One region of the Streptomyces sp. NPDC002057 genome, then DNA from elsewhere that is predicted to be linked to it. Evidence: riboswitches for the same ligand, from Rfam matches in the RefSeq annotation. Region 1 holds a riboswitch; each other region holds the start of a gene.
What was found. A riboswitch is a leader RNA that binds a small molecule or an ion and turns the genes downstream of it on or off. The one in region 1 is predicted to bind cyclic di-AMP.
Positions count from the first base shown of each region.

Region 1 (7,454 bases):
CGGTGAGGGCCAGTTCGGCGTCCCGGGCGGCCTCCTCGACGGTGGCCACGCCCTCGGGGAGCGCGTCCTCGGACTCCAGGTGCGCGCGGAACAGGGCGAGCGCCGTGGTCGCGAAGCGGGTCTGGACCACCGACTCCTCGTCGGCGAAGTCCAGGACGGCGACCTCGTCGGCGAGGTCCATGACCGGGGTCGTCGGATCGGCGGTGACGGCGCCCGTGGGGATCGTGCCGCGCAGCTTGGACAGGACGGCAAGGACCTCGCTGGTGGTGCCGGAGCGGGTGATCGCCACGACCCGGTCGTACCGGCGCCCGTAGGGGAACTCCGAGGCCGCGAAGGCGTCGGTCTCGCCGTGACCGCCGGACTCGCGCAGTTCCGCGTAGGCCAGGGCCATGAACCAGGAGGTGCCACAGCCGATGACCGCGACCCGCTCGCCCCGCCGGGGCAGGGCGGAGGTGTGCTGGGGCAGGGTGCGGGCAGCCTGTCGCCAGGTCGTCGGCTGGGAGGCGATCTCCACGGCGGTGCGGGTGGTGCTCATGCCGGTCTCCTTGCAAGAAGAGTGCACAGGAATGATGGAAGATGCTTGAAGTCGATGACATTCAAGCAGAAACATGCAGCAGCTTTCCAGGTCCCGCGCCCTCCGACGGATAGAATCGGACGCGCGCACGAGCCCGAGGGAGGGACACATGTCCAAGCACGAGCGGTGGAACACGCTCCTTGAACTACTGGCGGCCTCGGGGAAGCTGGAGGTCGAGGAGGCGGCGACCGCCCTCGACGTCTCCGCCGCGACGATCCGCCGGGACCTCGACGAGCTCGCCGAGCAGCAGCTGTTGATACGGACACGGGGCGGGGCGGTGGCGCACGGTGTCTCCTACGAGCTGCCGCTGCGCTACAAGTCGACGCGGCACGCGGCGGAGAAGCGGCGGATCGCGGAGGCAGCCGCCGATCTGATCGCACCGGGAGAGGTCGTGGGGCTCAACGGGGGCACGACGACCACGGAGGTGGCCCGCGCCCTCGCCCTGCGGTTCGCGAGCGGCCGCGCGGACACGGCGGGGACGGCGGGAGCGGGGGGAGCCGCGACGTCCGGACCCGCCCTGACCGTCGTCACCAACGCGCTCAACATCGCGGGCGAGCTGGCGGTGCGCCCGCAGATCAAGATCGTCACCACCGGCGGGGTGGCCCGGCCCCAGACGTACGAGCTGGTGGGCCCGCTGACGGTCGGGGTGCTCAACGAGGTCGTGCTCGACGTGGTGGTGCTGGGCGTCGACGGGGTGGACGCGGCGCTCGGCGTGATGGCCCACCAGGAGGACGAGGCGAGCATCAGCCGGCTCTTCGCGGAGCGCGCGAGCCGCGTCGTCGTGGTGACCGACTCCTCGAAGATGGGCCGCCGGGCGTTCGCGCGGATCTGTGGTCTGGACCGGATCGACCTCCTCGTGACCGACACGGGCATCGCTCCGGAGGCGGTCGCGCAGCTCACCGAGGCCGGCGTGAAGGTACTCGCCGTCTGAGCCGCCGGTTCACATTGGTATGCAGTCGGACCAATCAGAAGCCCTATTTCCCTTGCCCCTGGGGTGTCCTGCGGAGTTAATCCATTAATTACCGCACGGATGTATACCTTTAAGCTCCCCTCCCCCATCATGTCTCGCACGTGCCGCCGGGGCACAGCGCGACAGGAGAGGCGGAGCATGATTCCCATCAGCCGCAGGGGATTCGTCGGTATCGGCGCGGGGCTCGTGGCGGGCGCGGCGCTCCCGACGGCCCGGGCGTCCGCCGCCGCGCGGGCGGCCACCGGCACCCTCACCGACGTCAAGCACGTGGTGATCCTCATGCAGGAGAACCGCAGCTTCGACCACTACTTCGGCACCCTGCGCGGCGTCCGGGGCTTCGGCGACCGCGCGGCGGGCAACCTGCCCGGCGGCTGGGGGATGTTCAACCAGCCCGACCGGGGCGGCCGCCGGTACCCCTGGAAGCTCAGCGACACCCCGCCCGCCGGCGGCGTGGACGGCGAGACCCTCGCCCAGTGCAACGGCGACCTGCCGCACAGCTGGACCTCGCAGCACGCCGCCTGGAACAAGGGGCGCCTGGACAACTGGGTCACCGGAGTCGGCAACAACCGGACCCTCGGCCACCTCGACCGCGGGGACATCCCCTTCCACCACGCGCTCGCCGACCACTACACGATCTGCGACGCGTACTTCTGCTCGGCGCTCAGCGCCACGGGCCCCAACCGCACCTTCCTGTGGAGCGGGAGGATCGACGCCTCCAGCAAGGACGGGGGCGACGAGTCGGGCCTCACCTGGGAGACGTACGCCGAGGCGCTGCAGCGCGCCGGGGTGAGCTGGAAGCTCTACCAGAACGCCCAGGACAACTACGGCGACAACGGCCTCGCGTACTTCAAGAGGTTCACCGACGCCCGCCCCGGCGACCCGCTGTACGACCGAGGGATGGGATCGGTCCCCAAGGTCACCGGGTCGACGCCGGACGACATCGCCGCGGCCATCCGCGCCGACGTCGTCGCGGGCACCCTGCCGCAGGTCTCGTGGGTGGTCGCGAACGAGGCGTTCTCGGAGCACCCGTACGCGCCGCCCGGGGACGGCGCGCACTTCGTCGATCTCGTCTACCGCGCCCTGGCGGCCGACGCCGAGGTGTTCGACTCGACGGTGCTCTTCCTCAACTACGACGAGAACGACGGCTTCTTCGACCACGTGCCGCCGCCGGTCGCTCCCCCGGGCACCCCGGGCGAGTACCTCGACGGCGTTCCGATCGGGCTCGGCTTCCGCGTCCCGATGCTTGTCATGTCCCCGTGGACCCGGGGCGGCTGGGTGAGCTCCGAGGTCTTCGACCACACCTCCGTGCTGCGCTTCATGGAGACCTGGACGGCCGCGCTCGGCACCCCGGCCGCCTGCCCCCACATCAGCGCCTGGCGGCGGAAGGTGACGGGCGACCTGACCGGCGTCTTCGACTTCGCCCACCCCGTGTACGGCGTGCCGGCCGGCCTTCCGTCCACGGCGAAGGTGATCGGCCAGGCCACCTGCAAACCGCTGCCGAACCCGGCCCCGCAGAACAACGCCCTGCCCGCGCAGGAGTCGGGAACCCGTCCGGCCCGCGCCCTGCCGTACCAGGTGAACGGCAACCTCGACCGCTTCGAGTTCGGGTCCGCGGGGAAGATCCTGGCCTGGTTCTCGATGGCGAACCAGGGAGCGGAGGCCAGGCGGGCGGCCCACTTCTCGATCCACCCGCACCAGCACCGCGACACGGCCGCCTGGCAGTACACGGTCGACCCGGGCGCCACGGCGACCGACTACTTCAACATCGGCACGGGGTCGGGATCGGGGAAGTACGACATCTCGATGATGGGCCCCAACCGCTTCCTGCGCCGCTTCCTCGGGGACGCGTCCAAGGCGGGCAGAGCCGTCGAGGTGGCGGCCCGGTTCGCCCCCGAGGCGGGCTCGGGCCGGACGGCGCTCTGGTTCCGGATGAGCAACACCTCGGCGGGACCGGTGACCTTCACGATCCGCTCGAACGCCTATCGCACGGACGGCCCGTGGACGTACACGGTGCCGGCGAACTCCACGCGGGAGGACTTCTTCAACGCGGTGGCCCTCCACAACGGCTGGTACGACTTCACGATCGTCGTCGACATCGACGGGACCTGGTCGCGCCGGTACACCGGCCACATCGAGACCGGCGCCGCGAGCGTCACCGGCTGAGGCACGCCGGGCGGGCGTCCCGCGCCGATGAGCCGGGGGCGGCTTCCGGGCCGCCCGGCTCATCGGCACGGCCGTCAGCGGCCCGCGTGCGCCGCGCGGTGGATCGTGGCGTCGAGCAGGGCGACCGCGTCCGCGGCCGTACGGCCCGGGGCCCGGTTCCAGGGCCCGATCAGCTCGCTCCAGCCCCGCGACCGGAGCTCGGCCATGATCCAGGCGGCCGCCTCGTTCATGGTCGTGGCGCTGCCGTGGCCGAGCCGGTGCGCGGCGAGCAGCGCGCCGCAGACGCACCGGGCCCCCCGCGCGTCGCGCAGCTTGTACGGGGCGTTCTGCCAGCCCCACTCCGTCAGGACGAGGCGCGCGTAGCCGAGGTGGACCGAAGGGCGCAGATCCGGACGGCCGATACGGCGCCAGGCGTGCAGCCGGTCGGGCAGGACGGCCCCGATCCGGCCGGGGAGGCGGTGCTCGGAGGGCGGGGCCGGCGGCAGCGCGTCGAGCGCGTCCGCGACGAGGCGGTCCACCGGCACGGTGAGCAGAGCCCGCCAGCTCTCGTCGGGCGGGGGCGCGGGCGGCAGTACGGTCGCGGGCCGCGACGGAGTCAGGGGCGGCGGAGCGGTGGTCAAGTCCGTGACGGCACGCTGCCAGGCGGCGCTCTCGTAGAGCTCGGCGGCCTCGCGGTCGAGTCCGTCGGGGGTGAGCAGGGCGGCGGAGGGGGACATCCGGGCAGCTCCTCGGTCGGGGTCACCTCATCTTTCACGACGAATGTCGGTTTTGCGACTTTTAGGGTCGAGTGTCCACCTCTTCGATACGGCCTTTACCGCCCACTACCGAATTTACGTAGCCAAAAGCCCTATTCGGACATAAGGGCGCTGGTGACGCGACTCACTTTCCCGGCACGGCCCTCGGGGCAGAACTCCGCGCAGGCCGGGCCGGACAAGGAAGTTCGAGGAGCCTTCGGCGCGTTCGATCTTGAATTCATCGAATTCGGTGATCCAATTCCCGGGCCCGGGACTCCGGTCCTCTTGTTCTCTGTCGCATTACTGGCCTACGGTCACCTCCATTCGAGCGGATCGCCGAATCCTGCCACCGCTCGAAATACCTCCCTTTTCACCCGACGGCAGGAGCGGGGGACCCACGAATACGCCGGCCCGGAATCCGGGACGGCTCGGGGTGCAGCCGCGTGCGCGCGGCCGGACATCTCCCGTCCGAACCCGACAGCTCACCCCGCAGGCGCCGGAGAGGAATCCCGTCATGCCTGCTCACGGTAAGCACCGCCGCCCCCGACGCCGCGCCGTCTCCCATGGACTCGCGCTGGTCGGCACAGGTGGAGTCGCCCTTGCCCTCCCGCTGATCGCCCCCGCGGCGGCCGGCGCCGCCCCCGTCTCCGGCGCCCCGGAATTCACCGCCCGGGCCGTCGCCGCCCCCGCCGCTCCTGCCGCGGCCCCGGTCGCCGCCAAGGCTCCCGCCGCCCCGGCCGCCGCCCGCACCTACACCGTCGTGAGCGGCGACTCGCTTTCCCTGATCGCCAAGAAGAAGGGAATTCAGGGCGGCTGGAAGGGCCTTTACCGGGCCAACATGAGCGCGGTGGGTGACAATCCGTCACTCATTCACCCGGGTCTTGAACTGACGCTTCGTAAGGATTCCGCGAAGGCGGCTCCCGCCCAGGCGAAGAAGGCCTCCACGACCGAACGGGCCAGCCGCTCCGAGCGCCGGGCCGCCGCGCCCGCCGCCACCGGCGCGGGGGCCTCCGCCGCCGGTGCCGTCCAGGCCGCCCCGGTCGCCGTCACCCAGTACGCGAACAACCTCGACGGCTGGATCCGCGAGTCGCTCGCCGTCATGGCCCAGCACGGCATCCCCGGTTCCTACGAAGGGATCCACCGCAACATCATGCGTGAGTCCTCGGGCAACCCGCAGGCCATCAACCTGTGGGACTCCAACGCGGTGGCCGGTACCCCGTCGAAGGGCCTCCTCCAGGTGATCGACCCGACCTTCCGGGCCTATCACGTGCCCGGCACGTCGATGGACCCGTTCGACCCGGTCGCCAACATCACCGCCGCCTGCAACTACGCGGCCGACAAGTACGGCTCGATGGACCAGGTCAACGGGGCCTACTGACCCCGGAAGTGCCCGCTGAACCAGGAGGTGGCGAGTTTCGCCACCTCCTCCAGGGCGCCCGGCTCCTCGAAGAGGTGCGTGGCGCCGTCGACGACGGCCAGCCGGCTCTCGCAGCGCAGCAGGGAGCCGGCCCGCCGGTTGAGGTCCAGGACCGGCGTGTCCCGGCCTCCCACCACCAGGAGCGTGGGAGCCCGGACCCGGGCCAGACGGTCGGCCGCGAGGTCCGGCCGGCCGCCGCGTGAGACGACGGCGGTCACCGGGGACGCGGGATCGCCCGCCGCCCACAGCGCGGCGGCGGCTCCCGTACTCGCCCCGAAGTATCCCAGCGGAAGGCCCTCGCTCTCCGGGCGCCCGGCCAGCCACTCCGTCGCGTCGGTGAGCCGGCCGGCGAGCAGCGGGGTGTCGAAGACATGCGCCCGGTCGACCGCCTCCGCCTCGGTGAGCAGGTCGAACAGGAGGGTGCCGAGTCCCGCCCGGTTGAGCGCCGCCGCGACCGCCCGGTTGCGGGGACTGTGCCGGCCGCTGCCGCTGCCGTGGGCGAACAGGACGATGCCGAGGGCTCCCTCGGGCACGGCGAGCCGCCCGGCGAGCGTCACTCCGGCGGCCGTGGGGATCCGTACGTCCGAGTCCTGGACGACCGGGTCGTGCGCGGCCCGGTTCCGGTCCAGACAGGCGACGACCTCGGCGTCGGCGGTCTGTGAGAAGTCCCGGTAGAACTGTCCGATCGCGAAGAACCGCTCCGGCGCGTGGACGCTCACGGTCTCGTCGGCCTCGCCGCCGAGCCTGGCCGTCCAGCCCCGTGGCGCGACCGGGACGGCCAGCACGATCCGCGCGGCACCCTTGGCACGGACCACCCGGCACGCGGCGAGTGCCGTGGCACCGGTGGCCAGACCGTCGTCGACGACGAGGACCGTCCGGCCCTCCACCGGGACGGACGGTCTGCCGCCCCGGTAGCGGCGGGTCCGCTGTTCGAGTTCGACGTGCTCGCGCCGCTCGACCTCGGCGAGATCCCGCTCGGTCACCCCGGACTCCCGCAGCACCCGCTCGTTCAGCACCCGCACACCGCCCTCGCCGAGCGCGCCCATCGCGAGTTCGGGCTGCCGGGGCACGCCCAGCTTCCGCACGAGGCAGATGTCGAGCGGGGCGTCCAGGGCGTCCGCGACCTCGGCGGCCACCGGCACCCCGCCCCGGGGCAGGCCGAGAACCACGACGTCATGGCCCTTGAGGCGATCGAGCAGGCCGGCCAGCTGCCGACCCGCGTCGGTGCGATCGCTGAAGAACATGGCCCACCGCCCATCCGCACGCACGGCTCCGGACGAGGGCGGGACGGCGTGTCCTGTCCCCTGCCCGCCTCTCCAGGGTAGGTCGCCTCTCCCGCGGCGGTCGGGTGGAGCGGAGGTCAGCGGGACTGCAGGGCGTCCAGGGCGACGGCCTGGGCTATCGCGAGACGCCGGTCGAGCTCCGGGTCGGCTATGTCGAGCACGTACCGGTCGCGCAGACCGAAGATCTTGTCGACGGTCATGACGGTCCGCTCCTCGTCGGTGAAGTCGAAGTGGTACGGCACGATGAAGGGGAGCAGGTCGGTGAAGGGCAGGAACTCCCAGGCGCGGCGAAGCAGCGCGAGCAGCTCGCTCC
Region 1 covers NZ_JBEOXR010000060.1:16,101-23,554, reverse strand. The annotation lists gene ABT129_RS32610 (SIS domain-containing protein) at 1-535, opposite strand, end outside; gene ABT129_RS32605 (DeoR/GlpR family DNA-binding transcription regulator) at 684-1,505, shown strand; gene ABT129_RS32600 (phosphocholine-specific phospholipase C) at 1,683-3,707, shown strand; gene ABT129_RS32595 (DUF6197 family protein) at 3,782-4,423, opposite strand; cyclic di-AMP (ydaO/yuaA leader) riboswitch at 4,769-4,950, shown strand; gene ABT129_RS32590 (LysM peptidoglycan-binding domain-containing protein) at 4,956-5,819, shown strand; gene ABT129_RS32585 (phosphoribosyltransferase family protein) at 5,813-7,102, opposite strand; gene ABT129_RS32580 (LURP-one-related family protein) at 7,219-7,454, opposite strand, start outside.

Region 2 (7,454 bases), on a different contig from region 1:
AGGGCGATCGCGGCGACCGTGGTGACCGAGCCGGCGAGCCCGACGAGGGTCCCGGCGGTGTCGATCGGCACGGTCTCGGCGGCCAGGTCGAGCGCGGCCCGGACGTCGGCGCGGATCGCGTCGGCCTCCTCGGCGGTCGGCGGGTCGTTCCTGACGTGCCGCTCGGTGAGCCGGACGCAGCCGATGTCGACGGAGCGGGCGGCCTCGACGTGCTGGTTGCCGGTGACGAACTCGGTGGAGCCGCCGCCGATGTCCACGACGAGATAGGTCTCCGGGCCGTGCAGTTCGCCGGTGGCGCCGGTGAAGGAGAACGCGGCCTCCTGGTCGCCGGTGATCACCTCGGGCTCGACGCCGAGGATCTCCACGACCCCGTTCACGAAGTCGTCGCGGTTCTCGGCGTCGCGGGAGGCGGAGGTGGCGACGAAGCGGAGCCTCTCGGCGCCCAGCTCCTCGATGACCCCGGCGTACTCGCGGCAGGCGGCGAAGGTCCGCTCCAGCGCCTCGGGCGCGAGCCGGCCCGTCCGGTCGACGCCCTGCCCGAGGCGGACGATCGTCATCCGCCGGTCCAGCTCGACCAGCTCGCCCGTCTCCGGGTGCACGTCGGCGACGAGGAGGCGGATGGAGTTCGTACCGCAGTCGATTCCGGCGACCCGGGTCACTTCGTCTCCTCGTCCTTGTCCGCGCACGGCGTCACGCAGGCGCCCTTCGCCCACCACTCGGGCAGCATCGCGAGGGCCTCGTCGCCGAACGGGTTCACGCCCGGACCGGCGACCAGGGAGTGACCGACCAGGACGTGCAGGCACTTGACCCGGTCCGGCATGCCGCCGGCGCTCGGGAAGCCCTCCAGGACCTCGATGGCGTCCCGGCGCGCGAGGTAGTCCTCGTGCGCGGCCCGGTAGGCGGCGGCGAGCTCCGGGTCGGTGGCGAGCCGGGCCTGCATCTCCTTCATGACCCCGTTGGCCTCCAGGGTCCCGATGGCCGAGGCCGCCCGGGGGCAGGTCAGGTAGTACGTGGTCGGGAACGGGGTGCCGTCGGGGAGCCGGGGCGCGGTCTCGACGACGTCCGGGTTGCCGCACGGGCAGCGGTGCGCGATGGCGCGCAGGCCGCGGGGCGGCCGGCCGAGCTGGAGCTCGAAGGCGGCGATGTCCGTCCCGGTCGGCTCGGTGCGTTCGGTCTGCGGAGGAGGCGTGTGCATGTCTGCCTTGATCGTGTGTCGTGTCGCGTACGAGGGTCAGGGGCGGTCGGCGTGGTCGACGCCGTCCCAGAGGTTGTCGTACCAGGGGCGGTCCGCCGCGCCCTGGTCGGCGCGGGGCCGTTGCTCCGCGTCGGGGTCGTTCACCGTGAACCCGGTCTCGCCGGGGAGCAGGTAGTGCAGGTGCTCGCGGGCGAGGCGGCGGACGTAGGCCGGGTCCTGGAGGCGGGCCTTCTCGTCCTTGAGCTCCTCGACCCGCCGGGCGGCGTCGGCGGCCTTGCGCTCCTGCTCGGCGATCTCGCCCTGCTGGGAGACGTAGCTGCGCATGGGATAGGCGAGCGCCACGACGAGGGAGCAGACGATCAGGGCGAGGAAGGCCGCGCGGCCGGTGAGCCGGGAGCGGCGGGCCTGGCGGCGGGTCTGGGAGCGGTAGACACGGGCGGCGGTCTGCTCTCCGAGCAGCCTGATCCGGGTCGCGGTCGAGAACCGGTCCCGGTCCTTCGCGGCCATGTCGTGTCGCCTCCCCTGTTCACGCGGACGTCCCCGCACACGGTACGGGACCGAGTGCGGGGACGGACGGAACTACCGGGTGCGACGCTGTCAGCCCTTGAAGCGCGGGAAGGCGCTGCGGCCGGCGTAGACCGCGGCGTCGTCGAGGATCTCCTCGATGCGCAGCAGCTGGTTGTACTTGGCGACGCGGTCCGAGCGGGCCGGGGCGCCGGTCTTGATCTGACCGCAGTTCACCGCGACCGCGAGGTCGGCGATGGTGACGTCCTCGGTCTCGCCGGAGCGGTGGGACATCATGCACTTGAAGCCGTTGCGCTGGGCCAGCTCGACGGCGTCGAGGGTCTCGGTCAGCGAGCCGATCTGGTTGACCTTGACCAGGAGGGCGTTCGCGGTGCCCTCCTCGATGCCGCGGGCGAGGCGCTCCGGGTTGGTGACGAAGAGGTCGTCGCCGACGATCTGGACCTTGGCGCCCAGCTTGTCGGTGAGGACCTTCCAGCCGGCCCAGTCGTCCTCGTACAGCGGGTCCTCGATGGAGACCATCGGGTACGCGGAGACGAGCTCCTCGTAGTACTCGGTCATCTCGGCGGCCGAGCGGGACTTGCCCTCGAACTCGTACTTGCCGTCCTTGTAGAACTCGGACGCCGCCACGTCGAGCGCGAGCGCGACGTCGGTGCCCGGCGCGTAGCCGGCCTCCTTGATGGCCTCGAGGATGAGGTCGAGGGCGGCGCGGTTCGACTCCAGGTTCGGGGCGAAGCCGCCCTCGTCGCCGAGGCCGGTGGAGAGGCCCTTGCGCTTCAGCACGCCCTTGAGCGTGTGGTAGATCTCGGCACCCCAGCGAAGGGCCTCGGAGAAGGACTCCGCGCCGATCGGGGCGATCATGAACTCCTGGATGTCCACGTTGGAGTCGGCGTGCGACCCACCGTTGAGGATGTTCATCATCGGAACGGGCAGCAGGTGCGCGTTCGGGCCGCCGAGGTAGCGGAAGAGCGGCAGGTCCGAGGCCTCGGAGGCGGCGTGCGCGACGGCGAGCGAGACGCCGAGGATGGCGTTGGCGCCGAGGGAGCCCTTGTTCTCGGTGGCGTCCAGGTCGAACATGGCCTGGTCGATCAGGCGCTGCTCGGTGGCGTCGTAGCCGACGAGCTCCGGGCCGATCTGCTCGATGACGGCGAGGACGGCCTTCTCGACACCCTTGCCCTGGTAGCGGTTCGGGTCACCGTCGCGAAGCTCGATGGCCTCGAACGCACCGGTGGAGGCGCCGGACGGAACAGCAGCACGGCCGGTGCTGCCGTCGTCGAGGCCGACCTCGACCTCGACCGTGGGGTTGCCTCGGGAGTCCAGGATTTCCCGGGCTACGACGACGTCGATGGACGGCACGAGCATCTCCTTTTTGGGATGTGACGCTGGATGTGACGCATGACCGGTGCAGGGTCGCTCGGCCTTGCGACAAGAGCCTAACCGGCTCGGGGGCTCCGGCCAGCCGGGCGCCCGCCCCCTGGGACGAAAAAGGACCCAAGGGCATGCATCTGGGGACGAAGGGCCCCGAATCTACTGGGCGGTAACCGTCAGGTCCTCCCGAAACGGGGGAACCCCGGCCCGGCGCGCACGGGGGAAGGGCGCGCCGGGTCGGGGTGGTCACCGCGGGAGGGTCGTGGGGGCCGCGTGAGCCGCCGGACTCACACGGACCGCCGGGCTCACTTCAGGTGGAGCTGCTGGCCCGGGTAGATCAGGTCGGCGTTCTCGACGACGTCCTTGTTCAGCTCGAAGAGCTTGGCCCAGCCGCCCTTGACGCCCTGCGCCTGAGCGATCTTGCTGAGGGTGTCGCCGGTGGCGACCTTGTACTCGCCGTCACCCTTCTTGACCGTCTCGCCGGTCGGCGTGGTGACGGTCTTCTTGGCGGCGGCCTTCGGCGCGGCCTGCTGCTGCGTCGCCTTCTTCGGGGCCTGACGCTGCTCGCTGCGGGTGGTCGGCTGCTCGGCCTTCCGCTCCTGCTGCGGCTGCTGGGTGTCCTGCTTCGGGGTGCTCTCGGCGGCGCCGCCGTCGTACGAGGCACCGGAGAGGCCCACGCCGCAGCTCGGCCACGCGCCCTTGCCCTGGCCCGCGAGGACCTTCTCGGCGATGGCGATCTGCTGGGACTTCGACGCCTGGTTGGCGGTCGAGGCGTAGGCGGTGCCGCCGTACGCGGCCCAGGTGGAGGCCGAGAACTGCAGGCCGCCGTAGTAGCCGTTGCCCGTGTTGATGGACCAGTTGCCGCCGGACTCGCACTGGGCGACGCGGTCCCACTCGGAGGCCGTGGCGGCCGAGGCGGTGCCCGCGGTCATCAGCGGGGCGGCGACGGCGACACCGGTGACGCCGACGAGCGTGACGACCTGGGTGGCCTTGGAGGGACGGCGGTGTTTGCCCTTACCGGAAAACAGCATGGAGATTCTCCTCACCGACGCCTGTGAGGTGAGCTGTCGGGTTCGGGCCGGAAGAGTTGCCCGGCCGCGTGTCCTAGCACGCGGCTTCACCCCAAGCCGATCGTCGGCCGTCTGTCTCAACGGCCGGGACCGGCACTTACCTTGGGTCCCCCACTCCTGCCTTCGGCGCTTACGCGACGACTGTTCCCATCGGCCGACGGCAGGATTCGGCGTTTCGGTCGACGGGGCCCGCGGTGGCGAGCGGTGACGACCGTAGACACAGACCCACCGGAAGTTCAAAGAGGCGTATTGCGGAAATATCGCCCCTCCTTGCCTTCCGGCGGGGGGTGTTTGCGCAGGTGAGAGGTGACGAAAGCAAACTTCGCGGACGTGACACGCCAGTTGGGGCGAAGAGACCCATGTCTCACTTGCCCAGAACCGGACATTTGACCCCGAATCACACCGCCGGCGCGGGCGAACCGTTCGTCAGGTCGAGGCTCTGACCAGGCAGGATGAGGTCCGGATCGACGCCCACGGTCCGCCGGTTGGCGTCGTAGAGGGCGGTCCAGCCTCCGGGGAGTTCGTTCTCCTGTGCAATGTCGGACAGGCTGTCGCCCGGCCGCACGGTGTACGCGTCCGAAGTGCCCTGACTGTCCGTTGCGTCCTTGTTCGTCGCTTCGTCGGTCACGGGGGTCGCCTCGGGCTCTTCCGCCAACTTGTCCTTGCCCGAGGCATGTCTACCGGATTCGGTGACACTGTCCTTCTTGTCGGTTTCATCCGGAGCCGCGTCACCCCGGTGCTTGCCGGTGCCGGGCGTGGCCGACGTCTCGTCACCTTCCGGCGTACCGGGCGTAACGGACGTATCGGGCGTACCCGGGGTGGTGGGGGCGGTCGGCGCGGAGGGGTCGGCCGAGTCCGTCGGAGCGGTGGGGCTCACCGGCGCGGTCGGCGTGACGGGCGCGGTCGGCGGGGCGGACGTGGCGGGCGCCGTGGGCGAGACGGGTGCGGTCGGGGAGACCGGCCCGGTGGTCTTCCGCGGGGCCTCGGCGGCCTCGCCGGCCTCCGTGGAGCCCTTGGAGCCCGTGGAGGCCTCCGGGAGCCCCGTGTTCCAGCTCGACTCCGGGACGGCGGCCGGGGTCGTCGGGACGGACGTGGGGCCCGGGTTCACCCCGGTGGCCTTCCCGTCGTTCTTCAGGCCGGCGATCGGCGCGCAGGTGGCCCACTCGGTGCTGCCCTTGGCGAGGGCCTTCTCGGCCACGGCGATCTGCTGGCCGCGGCTGGCCAGGTCGGGGCTGGGGGCGTAGGCGAGGCCGCCGTTGCGCTCCCAGCTGTCCTGGGTGAACTGGAGGCCGCCGTACATGCCGTTGCCGAAGTTGGCACTCCACTGGCCGCCGGACTCGCACTCGGCGACCCGGTCCCAGGTGGCGGCGTCGGCGGCGGACGCGGATCCGGTGGCGAGCAGAGGCAGCGCCATGGCGGATCCGGTCACGCCCGCGGCGACGACGATGGCGGGGGCCTGACGGGGGCGACGGTGTCGTCCGTTCCCGGAACGCATAGATGCGCCTTTCGCGTGACGGATGTGACTCGTGACGGCTGAGACTGCGGCGAAACGTAGCCGCATTCGAACACTCATCACAAGTCGATGGACCCGCGATCACGTGAAGATCACATTTCTGACGCCACGTCAGTTCAGTGGACCCGTACGGAAGGGGAGAACTCCACCGGAAGCGTGCGCAATCCCCGCATGATGAGCCCGCCGCGCCAGCGCAGTTCGGCCGGATCGGCGGCAAGTCGCAGGTCCGGGAGGCGAGTCAGCAGGGTGGCGAGCGCGGTCTGTCCCTCCAGGCGGGCGAGCGGTGCGCCCAGGCAGTAGTGGATGCCGTGCCCGTACCCGAGGTGCTGGTTGTCGCGCCGCGCGAGGTCGAGGGTGTCCGGCCCGTCGAACCGCTCCGGGTCCCGGTCGGCGGCGGCGAGCACCACGAGCACCGGGTCCCCCGCCGGGATCTCCTGCCCGCCGACGGTCAACGACTGCGTGGCGTACCGCCAGGTGGCCATCTCCACGGGCCCGTCGTACCGCAGCAGCTCCTCGATCCCGGTCTCCAGGAGCCCGGTCTCCCCCGCCGCGATCGAGCCCTGCAGCAGCTCGCGCTGGCCGGGGTGGCGGAGCAGCTGGTACATGCCGTTGCCGATGAGGTTGACGGTCGTCTCGAAGCCCGCGAAGAGCAGGATGAAGGCCATGGCGGCGGCCTCGTTCTCGGTGAGGTGCTCACCGTGGTCGGAGGCCTTGATGAGCCCCGAGATGAGGTCGTCCCCGGGTTCCTCGCGCTTGCGGTGGATCAGCTCGGCGAGGTAGCCGCGCATCTTCTTGACCGACCGGGCGACCCCGCCGCGCGGCCCCCCGCCGTGCCGGATCATCATCCCGGCCCAGTCGCGGAAGTCGTCCTGGTCCTCCTCGGGGACGCCGAGCAGGTCGCAGATGGCGTAGATGGGCAGCGGGAAGGCGAACTCGTGGATGAGGTCGGCGCTCCCCTTCTCCACGAACGCGTCGATGAGCCGGTCGGTGAGCTCCTGCACGCGCGGGGTGAACTCGGCGACCCGGCGCGGGGTGAAGGCCTTCGACACGAGCCGCCGCAGGCGGGTGTGGTCGGGCGGGTCGATGTTGAGCAGATGGGTCATCAGCTCGGCCTTGCGCTCGCCCGGAATGCCCGTCTTGCCCCTGGCGTGCGGGGACTCGTCGTGGTGCGCCGGGTTCTTGGAGAGCCGTTGGTCGGCGAGGGCCTGCCGGGCGTCCGCGTACCGGGTCACGAGCCAGGCCTCGACCCCGCTCGGCAGCGTCGTCCGGTGCACCGGCGCGTGCTCCCGCAGCCACGCGTACGCGGGGTACGGATCGGTGGCGAACTCCCAGGTGAAGAGGGTGGGAGCGGGCGAAGGGGAGGGGTCCGGGGCGGGGCCGGTGCCGGGGGCTGTGCTCACCCCCCGACCGTACAGGGCGGCCCGGAGACCACTTCGAAGGTGAGGTGTGTGGAGATCCTGTGATCACGGAGGGGGGTGGTGCCCTAGATTCTTGCCGGTGGATCCTCAGATGCTCAGAAGCACGTTCGCGGTCGTCGAGAGGCGGGCCGAACACGCCGTCACCTTCTTCTACTCGCATCTCTTCTGGCACAACCCGGCCGTGCGCGAGCTGTTCCCCGAGGACATGCGGCCCCAGCGGGACCGGCTCTTCGCCGCGCTCACGCACGTGGTGACCCATCTGGAGGATCCGGGGCTCGCCGTCTACCTGGGGCAGCTGGGCCGCGACCACCGCAAGTTCCTCGCCTCCCCCGCGCTCTACGCGGCCGTGGGGGCGAGCCTGATCGCCG
Region 2 covers NZ_JBEOXR010000058.1:41,703-49,156, forward strand. The annotation lists gene ABT129_RS32155 (Ppx/GppA phosphatase family protein) at 1-659, opposite strand, end outside; gene ABT129_RS32160 (DUF501 domain-containing protein) at 656-1,195, opposite strand; gene ABT129_RS32165 (FtsB family cell division protein) at 1,232-1,702, opposite strand; gene eno (phosphopyruvate hydratase) at 1,793-3,079, opposite strand; gene ABT129_RS32175 (transglycosylase family protein) at 3,391-4,116, opposite strand; cyclic di-AMP (ydaO/yuaA leader) riboswitch at 4,120-4,294, opposite strand; gene ABT129_RS32180 (transglycosylase family protein) at 4,553-5,650, opposite strand; gene ABT129_RS32185 (cytochrome P450 family protein) at 5,785-7,068, opposite strand; gene ABT129_RS32190 (globin domain-containing protein) at 7,178-7,454, shown strand, end outside.
Region 2: it holds a riboswitch for cyclic di-AMP, as region 1 does, so the genes downstream of both, ABT129_RS32175 (transglycosylase family protein) here and ABT129_RS32590 (LysM peptidoglycan-binding domain-containing protein) in region 1, are expected to answer to the same signal.

Region 3 (7,454 bases), on a different contig from region 1:
CTCCGGGTTGGCGACCACGCGGCTGACGACGACCGACGAGATCCGGTCGAGCTTCACGGACTCGGTGGACGTCGTGGCGTACGGGGTCGGCGAGCTGGTGTCGGCGGCCTGCTCGTCGGTGTGGCTGACGATGAAGCGGTGCGGCGTCAGGACAAGGACGGTCACGTGCCGCCGGACCTCGTTCGCGTCGAAGGTGGTCTCCTGGTGGACCACGTACGACGCGACGGCCTCACCGCCCACGGCGGCCTCCACCGCCTCGGCCACGAGGGCCGGGTAGTAGCCGCTGCGCTCGATCGCCGCGCGCAGCCCCTGGGTCGTCGTACCGGTCTTCGCCATGGACTCCATCCTAATCCGTATGTAAGGACGGCTTGGCCGATTGTGAACCCGGCCGGGCGGTTCGCGACGGCCGGGGCTGTGACATCTGACTCGATCCGGACGGGGAGGAGCCCGCCGGACCCGGCCCGGGCCTCTTCGGTGGCTCGGCAGGCCGCGCGGGCCGCTCAGTAGCTCGGCAGGCTGCGGGGGCCGAGGTCGGTGCGGGGCGCCGGAGGGGCCAGCCGGACGGTGGCGCCGAGGACGGAGAGCCCGCGCGGCGCCACCACCACCGGTTCCAGGGAGACGGCGACCACCTCGGGGTGGTCGTCGACGAGCCGGGAGACCCGGAGCAGCACCTCTTCGAGGGCCGGGGTGTCGACGGGGGCGGAGCCGCGCCAGCCGAAGAGCAGCGGGGCGGTGCGGAGCGAGCGGACGAGTTCGGAGACGTCCCGGTCGGTCGCGGGGACCAGCCGGTGGGCCGTGTCGCCGAGCAGCTCGGAGGCGGCGCCCGCGAGCCCGAAGGAGAGGACGGCGCCGACGGCCGGGTCGATGGCCGAGCGGACGACGGTGTCGACGCCCCGGGGCACCATCGCCTGGACGACGGGCTGGAGCTCCTCGGGCTTGCCGAGGACCTCGGTCAGCTCGGCGTAGGCCGTACGGAGCTGTTCCTCGGTCGCCAGGTCCAGGCGGACGCCGCCGAGGTCGGGGCGGTGGCGGAGGTGGGGAGCGGTCGTCTTGAGGGCGACGGGGTAGCCGAGCCGGCCGGCGGCCGCGACGGCCGCGTCGGGACCGGAGGCGGGCAGGGTCGGCAGGACGGTGATGCCGTACCGCCCGAGCAGTTCCCCCGCCTGCTCGGTGCCGAGGGTCACGCCCCGGGGGTCGGCTTCGGCGGCGCCGAGGACCCGCTCGATGAGGACGGCGGCCCCGGCCTCGTCGATGTCCTCGAATTCGGGCACCCGGCCGGGATCGGCGGCCTGCCGCCGCCACTGCCCGTACCGCACGGCCTCGGCCAGCGCCCGCACGGCCCGCTCGGCGGCGGGGTAGGAGGGGATGGCGGCGGGCGGGGCGGACGGAGCGGACTCGGCAGGAGGGGTGGCGCCGTCCGCCACCTGGGCCGGACCGGAGCCCACCGGGCCAGGGCCGGACGCCGCCGGACCGGACGCGGCGGGGCCGGGACCGGACGCCACCGGGCCAGGGCCGGACGCCAACGGCGCCGGACCAGGGACCGCCGGGCTCGGGCCGGACGCCACCGGACCGGGACCGGACGCGGCGGGGCCGGGACCGGACCCGTCCCGGCCGAGCTCCGGCGCGGTGGGACCGGCCTCGGCCGGGGCCCCGGCCAGCCGGGAGCCCGAGGTGGTGGTGGCGGCGCTCCGCCCCGGCGCCGCCGGGCGGGTGCTCGTGGCGACCGCGAGGGCCTCGGCGAGGCCGCCCATCTCGACGTGGACGACGACGACCGGCTTCGTCGGGACGGCGGCGGAGGCGACGGCCTCACGGAGGGCGGCCGCGAGGACCTCCCCGTCGCCGAACTCGGTCGCGCCGTTCTCGCCGACCCAGGGGATCGCGGTCACCACGACCGCGTCGGAGGTCTCGTCGGCGAGCGCCGCCGCGAGCGCGTCCCGGAAGTCGGCCGGTTCCGCCGCCGTGGTGAGGTCGAGCGGCCGCAGCGGGCGCAGCCCCTCGGTCAGACAGGCGTCGTACGTGAGGAGGCCGAGGGACTCGGAGTTGCCGAGGATCGCGACGCGGGGCCCGGCGGGCAGCGGCTGCGCGGCGAGGAGCAGTCCGGCGTCGACGAGTTCGGTGACGGTGTCGACGCGGATGACGCCGGCCTGGCGCAGCAGCGCGGAGACCGTGGCGTGCGGGATGCGGGTGACCGGCACCCGGTGGCCGGGCGGGGCGCTGCCGCTGTGGCGGGCGCCCTTGACGACGACGACCGGCTTGACGGCGGCGGTGCGGCGGGCGAGCCGGGTGAACTTGCGGGGGTTGCCGATCGACTCCAGGTAGAGCAGGACCACGTCGGTCCCGGGGTCGTCGTACCAGTGCTGGAGGAAGTCGTTGCCGGAGACGTCGGCGCGGTTGCCGGCCGAGATGAAGGAGGAGAGGCCGGCGCCCCGCCGGTGGAGTCCGGCGAGGAGGGCGATGCCGATGGCGCCGGACTGGGTGAAGAGTCCGATCCGCCCGGCGGCGGGCATCTGCGGGGCGAGGGAGGCGTTGAGCCGCACGTCGGCGGAGGTGTTGATGATGCCGAAGGCGTTGGGCCCGATGATCCGCATGCCGTACGAGCGGGCCTGCCGGACGAGCTGCCGCTGGCGCTCGCGGCCGGCGGCCCCGCTCTCGGCGTATCCGGCGGAGAGGACGACGAGGCCCCGGACACCGTGCTCGCCGCAGTCCGCGACGGCCTCCGGCACCCGTTCGGCGGGGACGGCGACGATCGCGAGGTCGACGGGCTCGCCGATGGCGCCGACGGAGGGGTGGGCGGGGACGCCGTCGAACTCGGTGGCGCCGTCGCCCTCGGAGAGCGCGGCGTTGACGGCGTACACCCGTCCGGCGAAGCCGGCCCCGACGAGGTTGCGCAGCACGGTCCGGCCGACGCCGCCGGGGGCGCGGCCGGCGCCGACGACGGCGACGGACCGGGGGGTGAGGAGGCGCTGCACGGAGCGGGCCTCGGCCCGCTGCTCCCGGGCGCGCTGGACGGCGAGGGAGCGGTCGGTGGGTTCGAGGTCGAGGTGGAGCCGTACGGAGCCGTCCTCGAAGCTGCGCTTCTGGGTGTAGCCCGCGTCGGTGAAGACCTTGATCATCTTGGTGTTGGCGGGGAGGACCTCCGCGGCGAAGCGCCGGATGTCCCGCTCGCGTGCGACCGCCGCGATGTGTTCGAGCAGTGCGGAGGCGACTCCGCGGCCCTGATGGGCGTCCTGGACGAGGAAGGCGACCTCGGCCTCGTCGGCCGGGGCGGAGGCGGGCAGTCCGCGGTCGTTGATGCGGTCGTAGCGCACGGTGGCGATGAACTCGCCGCCGACGGTCGCCGCGAGTCCGACCCGGTCCACGAAGTCGTGGTGGGTGAAGCGGTGGACGTCCTTGGCCGAGAGGCGCGGGTAGGGCGCGAAGAAGCGGTAGTACTTCGACTCGTCCGAGACCTGCTCGTAGAAGCTGACGAGCCGGTCGGCGTCGTCGGCGGTGATGGGTCTGATGCGCGCGGTGCCGCCGTCGCGCAGGACCACGTCCGCTTCCCAGTGGTCGGGGTAGTCGTGGTCCGGTGGCCCCGGACGCGCCGGTCGTGCCGGTGGTTCCGCCGCTTCCGACTGCTCCGACGCACTCTGCATGGGGTCAGCCTACGGCCGCGACACGACCGTGGCACCGGTCGCGCGGCGGGTGTGCGCCGTGCAAGGTAGGGGCAACGCCGTGCGCGGTGGGAGAGGGCCGAAAGGCGGTCCGATCCGGGCCGAAGGTCGGCGCGAGCACGGAGCATCCCGTGAGAGACTGGTCTAGACAACCCCTTAAGACTTGAAGGGCAACACCATGGCTGAGCGCCGCGTCAACGTCGGCTGGGCCGAGGGCCTGCACGCCCGCCCCGCGTCCATCTTCGTCCGTGCCGCCACGGCTTCCGGCGTTCCGGTGACGATCGCCAAGTCCGACGGCACCCCGGTCAACGCCGCCTCCATGCTCGCCGTGCTCGGCCTGGGCGCGCAGGGCGGCGAGGAGATCATCCTCGCTTCGGAGGCCGACGGCGCCGAGGCCGCTCTGGACCGTCTGGCGAAGCTGGTCGCCGAGGGTCTGAACGAGCTCCCCGAGACCGTCTGATCCGGGTCGTCCCACCCCGTACGACGAAAGGCCGTGCCCGCCGGAATTCCGGTGGTCGCGGCCTTTCGCTATTCCTGTTCCGGGCAGCGCGAGGCGACTTTCGGGCAGCCGGAGGCGACACGGGATCGCCGCACCCGAAAACCCCAGGAATTCCAATTCTTTGTATACGGTGCGCGCGTTAATTCCGGGCACTCGCCGTGTTGACTGCGTGTTGCGAAACCCTCACACGGCCGCGCTCCGGCCTCTTGAGGCGGTGCAGCGGGTACGAGCGCTCCGCGTGCAGCGCCGTCAGGGACCGCGCCCGCTCGGCGTCGCCGCGCGCCACGGCGTCCACGATCGCGCCGTGCTCGGCCCAGGCCTCCACCGGATGGGCGGGCTGCTCGACCGCGTACGTCCAGGCGATCTTGTGCCGCAGCTGGGTCAGCAGCGCCGTCAGGGCCGGGCTGCCGGAGGCCTGTGCGAGCGTCTCGTGGAACCAGCCGCCCAGGGAGCGCAGATCCTCGCCCTGGCCCCGCCTGGCCCGCTCCTGGCCCAGCCTGACCAGGCCGCGCAACACCTTGAGGTGTGCCTCCGTGCGGCGCTGGGCGGCGCGGGCGGCCCCCAGCGGTTCGAGCAGCGCCCGCATGTCGAGCAGATCGGCCGCCTCCTGGTCGGTGGGCTCGGCGACGTGCGCGCCCGCGTGGCGGCGGGTGACGACGAAGCCCTCGGACTCCAGCGTGCGCAGGGCCTCCCGGACCGGGACGCGGGACACCCCGTACCGGCGGGCCAGCTGTTCCTCGGTCAGCCGGCTGCCCCGCTCGAAGACGCCGGAGACGATGTCGTCCCGGATCGCCGTGCATACCGAGTGCGCGGGAATGCGCATGTCCGACCTCCGCCTTGGGTCTGCGCGAGTCAATTCGAGCGGCGCCTGTTCTGCGCCCGATCTGCGACTCTATTGCAGCCCGCCGGAATTTCCGATGCCCCAGCGGAATATGGCCGCCTTTTGACCGACGAAAAGCCCCGGCTCAGTACGAGCCGGGGCTTTTGCGACGCGCGGCGGTCCCGCCGCGCCAGGTCTTCTCGGGTCAGACGTCGACGCCGCGCGCCCGGAGGTAGGCGACCGGGTTCATGTCGGAGCCGTACTCGGCGGTCGTGCGCGCCTCGAAGTGGAGGTGCGGGCCGGTCGAGTTGCCGGTGGAGCCGGAGATGCCGATCCGCTGGCCGGGCTCGACCGTCTGGCCGACGTGGACCCCGACGGAGGAGAGGTGACCGTACTGGGTGAACGTGCCGTCGTTCATCCGGATGACGACGTTGTTGCCGTACGCGCCGCCCCAGCCGGCCTCGACGACGGTGCCGGAGCCGACGGAGACGACGCTGCTGCCGTAGGCGGCGTGGAAGTCGATGCCGGAGTGGCTGCCGGAGGACCAGAGGGAGCCGCCGGTCTGGTAGCCGGTGGAGACGTACGTGCCGGCGACGGGGAGCTGGAAGGAGGCGAGGCGGCGGCGCTCGGCCTCACGGGCGGCACGCTCCTTCTCCGCGCGGAGCTCCTTGGCGCGGGCCTCGGCCTTGCGCTCCGCCTCGGCCTGGGCCTTCGCCTTGGCGGCGGCCTCGAAGGCCTCCCGCTCCTGGGCGGCGGCCTGGGCGTTGAGCCGGTCGACGAGGGAGTCCTCGGTGATCACCTTGGTGAGCCCGGTGTCCTCGACCCCGCGGTTGTCCGTGTCGGCGGCGAGCGCCGGGGAGGCGAGGGTTCCGATGACGCCGGTGGTGGCCAGCGTCGCGGCGCCGGCGAAGCCCACGCTGCGTCGCGCCATCCGGCTCGAACCACGATGCTTCCCGGTGGCACGGGTGAACGCCATGTAGGGGCTGATCCTTTCCTTCCCTCTCGCCTACCGGGTTAGCTGACGGGTTCGGAGCAGGAAGGTCTCCTACGAGCCCCTCCGCACGAGACGAAGGCGCCCGATTCACCCCAGGGACGTGGGTCCCCGGCTCCCCAGGCTCGCGCCTGACGGGGACTCGGCGATGTCTGTCCGATGCCGCGGCTGCGGCACGTGCAACTGACGAACAGACGGCCCGACGCTATGCGGATCGTCATCCATTCACCAACCAGACCGGCTTTTTGTAAGACATGCCACAGGGCAAACGATCACCGTCACCCCCAATACGGACAAAGGGGAGGACCCCGACGAACTATGCCGTCGGGGTCCTCCGTTGTCGTGGCAGAGGGCGGAATCAGCCCGTCACGACGGTCACTTCACCGATGCCGAGCGCCCGCACCGGCTCCGCGATCTGCGCCGCGTCGCCCACGAGCACGGTGACGAGCCGGTCCACCGGGAACGCGCTGACCACGGCCGCGGTCGCCTCGACCGTGCCGGTCTCGGCCAGGCGCGCGTACAACCGGGCCTGGTAGTCGTCCGGGAGGTGCTGCTCGACCTGGTCGGCGAGCGTCCCGGCGACGGAGGCCGCCGTCTCGTACTTGAGCGGCGCGACGCCCACCAGGTTCTGCACGGCCGTCTCGCGCTCGGCGTCCGTGAGGCCCTCCGCGGCGAGGGTCCGCAGCACCTTCCACAGGTCGTCGAGGGCCGGACCGGTGTTGGGGGTGTCGATGGAACCGCTGATGGCGAGCATCGAGGCGCCGTTCCCCCCGGCGTCGGAGCGGAGCACCTGCCCGAACGCCCGCACGCCGTACGTGTAGCCCTTCTCCTCGCGCAGCACCCGGTCGAGCCGCGAGGTGAGGGTGCCGCCCAGGCAGTACGTCCCCAGGACCTGGGCCGGCCAGACCGAGGCGTGCCGGTCCGAGCCGATCCGGCCGATCAGCAACTGGGTCTGGACGGCGCCGGGACGGTCCACGATGACGACCCGTCCGGTGTCGTCGGCGGTGATCGGCGGCATGGGGAGCGGCTCGCCCGGCTCGCCCGTCCAGGCGCCCAGCGTCTCCGCGAGGACCTTGTCCAGGTCGACGCCGGTCAGGTCGCCGACGACCACGGCGGTGGCCGTGGCGGGCCGGACGTACGCCTCGAAGAAGGCCCGGACCGAGGCGGCGTCGATCGCCGCGACGGTCTCCTCGGTGCCCTGGCGCGGCCGGGACATCCGGGACTCGGCCGGGAACAGCTCCTTGGAGAGCTGCTTCGCGGCGCGGCGGCCCGGGTTGGCCGTCTCGTGCGGGATCTCGTCCAGACGGTTGCGGACCAGGCGCTCGATCTCGGTCTCGAGGAACGCCGGCGCGATCAGGGCCTCGGAGAGCAGCCCGAGCGCCTTGGGCAGCCGGGAGACGGGAACCTCCAGGGAGACCCGTACGCCCGGGTGGTCGGCGTGCGCGTCGAGCGTGGCGCCGCAGCGCTCCAGCTCGGCCGCGAACTCCTCGG
Region 3 covers NZ_JBEOXR010000021.1:80,263-87,716, reverse strand. The annotation lists gene ABT129_RS18640 (DUF5998 family protein) at 1-336, opposite strand, end outside; gene ABT129_RS18635 (bifunctional acetate--CoA ligase family protein/GNAT family N-acetyltransferase) at 501-3,635, opposite strand; gene ABT129_RS18630 (HPr family phosphocarrier protein) at 3,832-4,113, shown strand; gene ABT129_RS18625 (GntR family transcriptional regulator) at 4,292-4,975, opposite strand; gene ABT129_RS18620 (M23 family metallopeptidase) at 5,178-5,948, opposite strand; cyclic di-AMP (ydaO/yuaA leader) riboswitch at 5,961-6,121, opposite strand; gene ABT129_RS18615 (M16 family metallopeptidase) at 6,322-7,454, opposite strand, start outside.
Region 3: it holds a riboswitch for cyclic di-AMP, as region 1 does, so the genes downstream of both, ABT129_RS18620 (M23 family metallopeptidase) here and ABT129_RS32590 (LysM peptidoglycan-binding domain-containing protein) in region 1, are expected to answer to the same signal.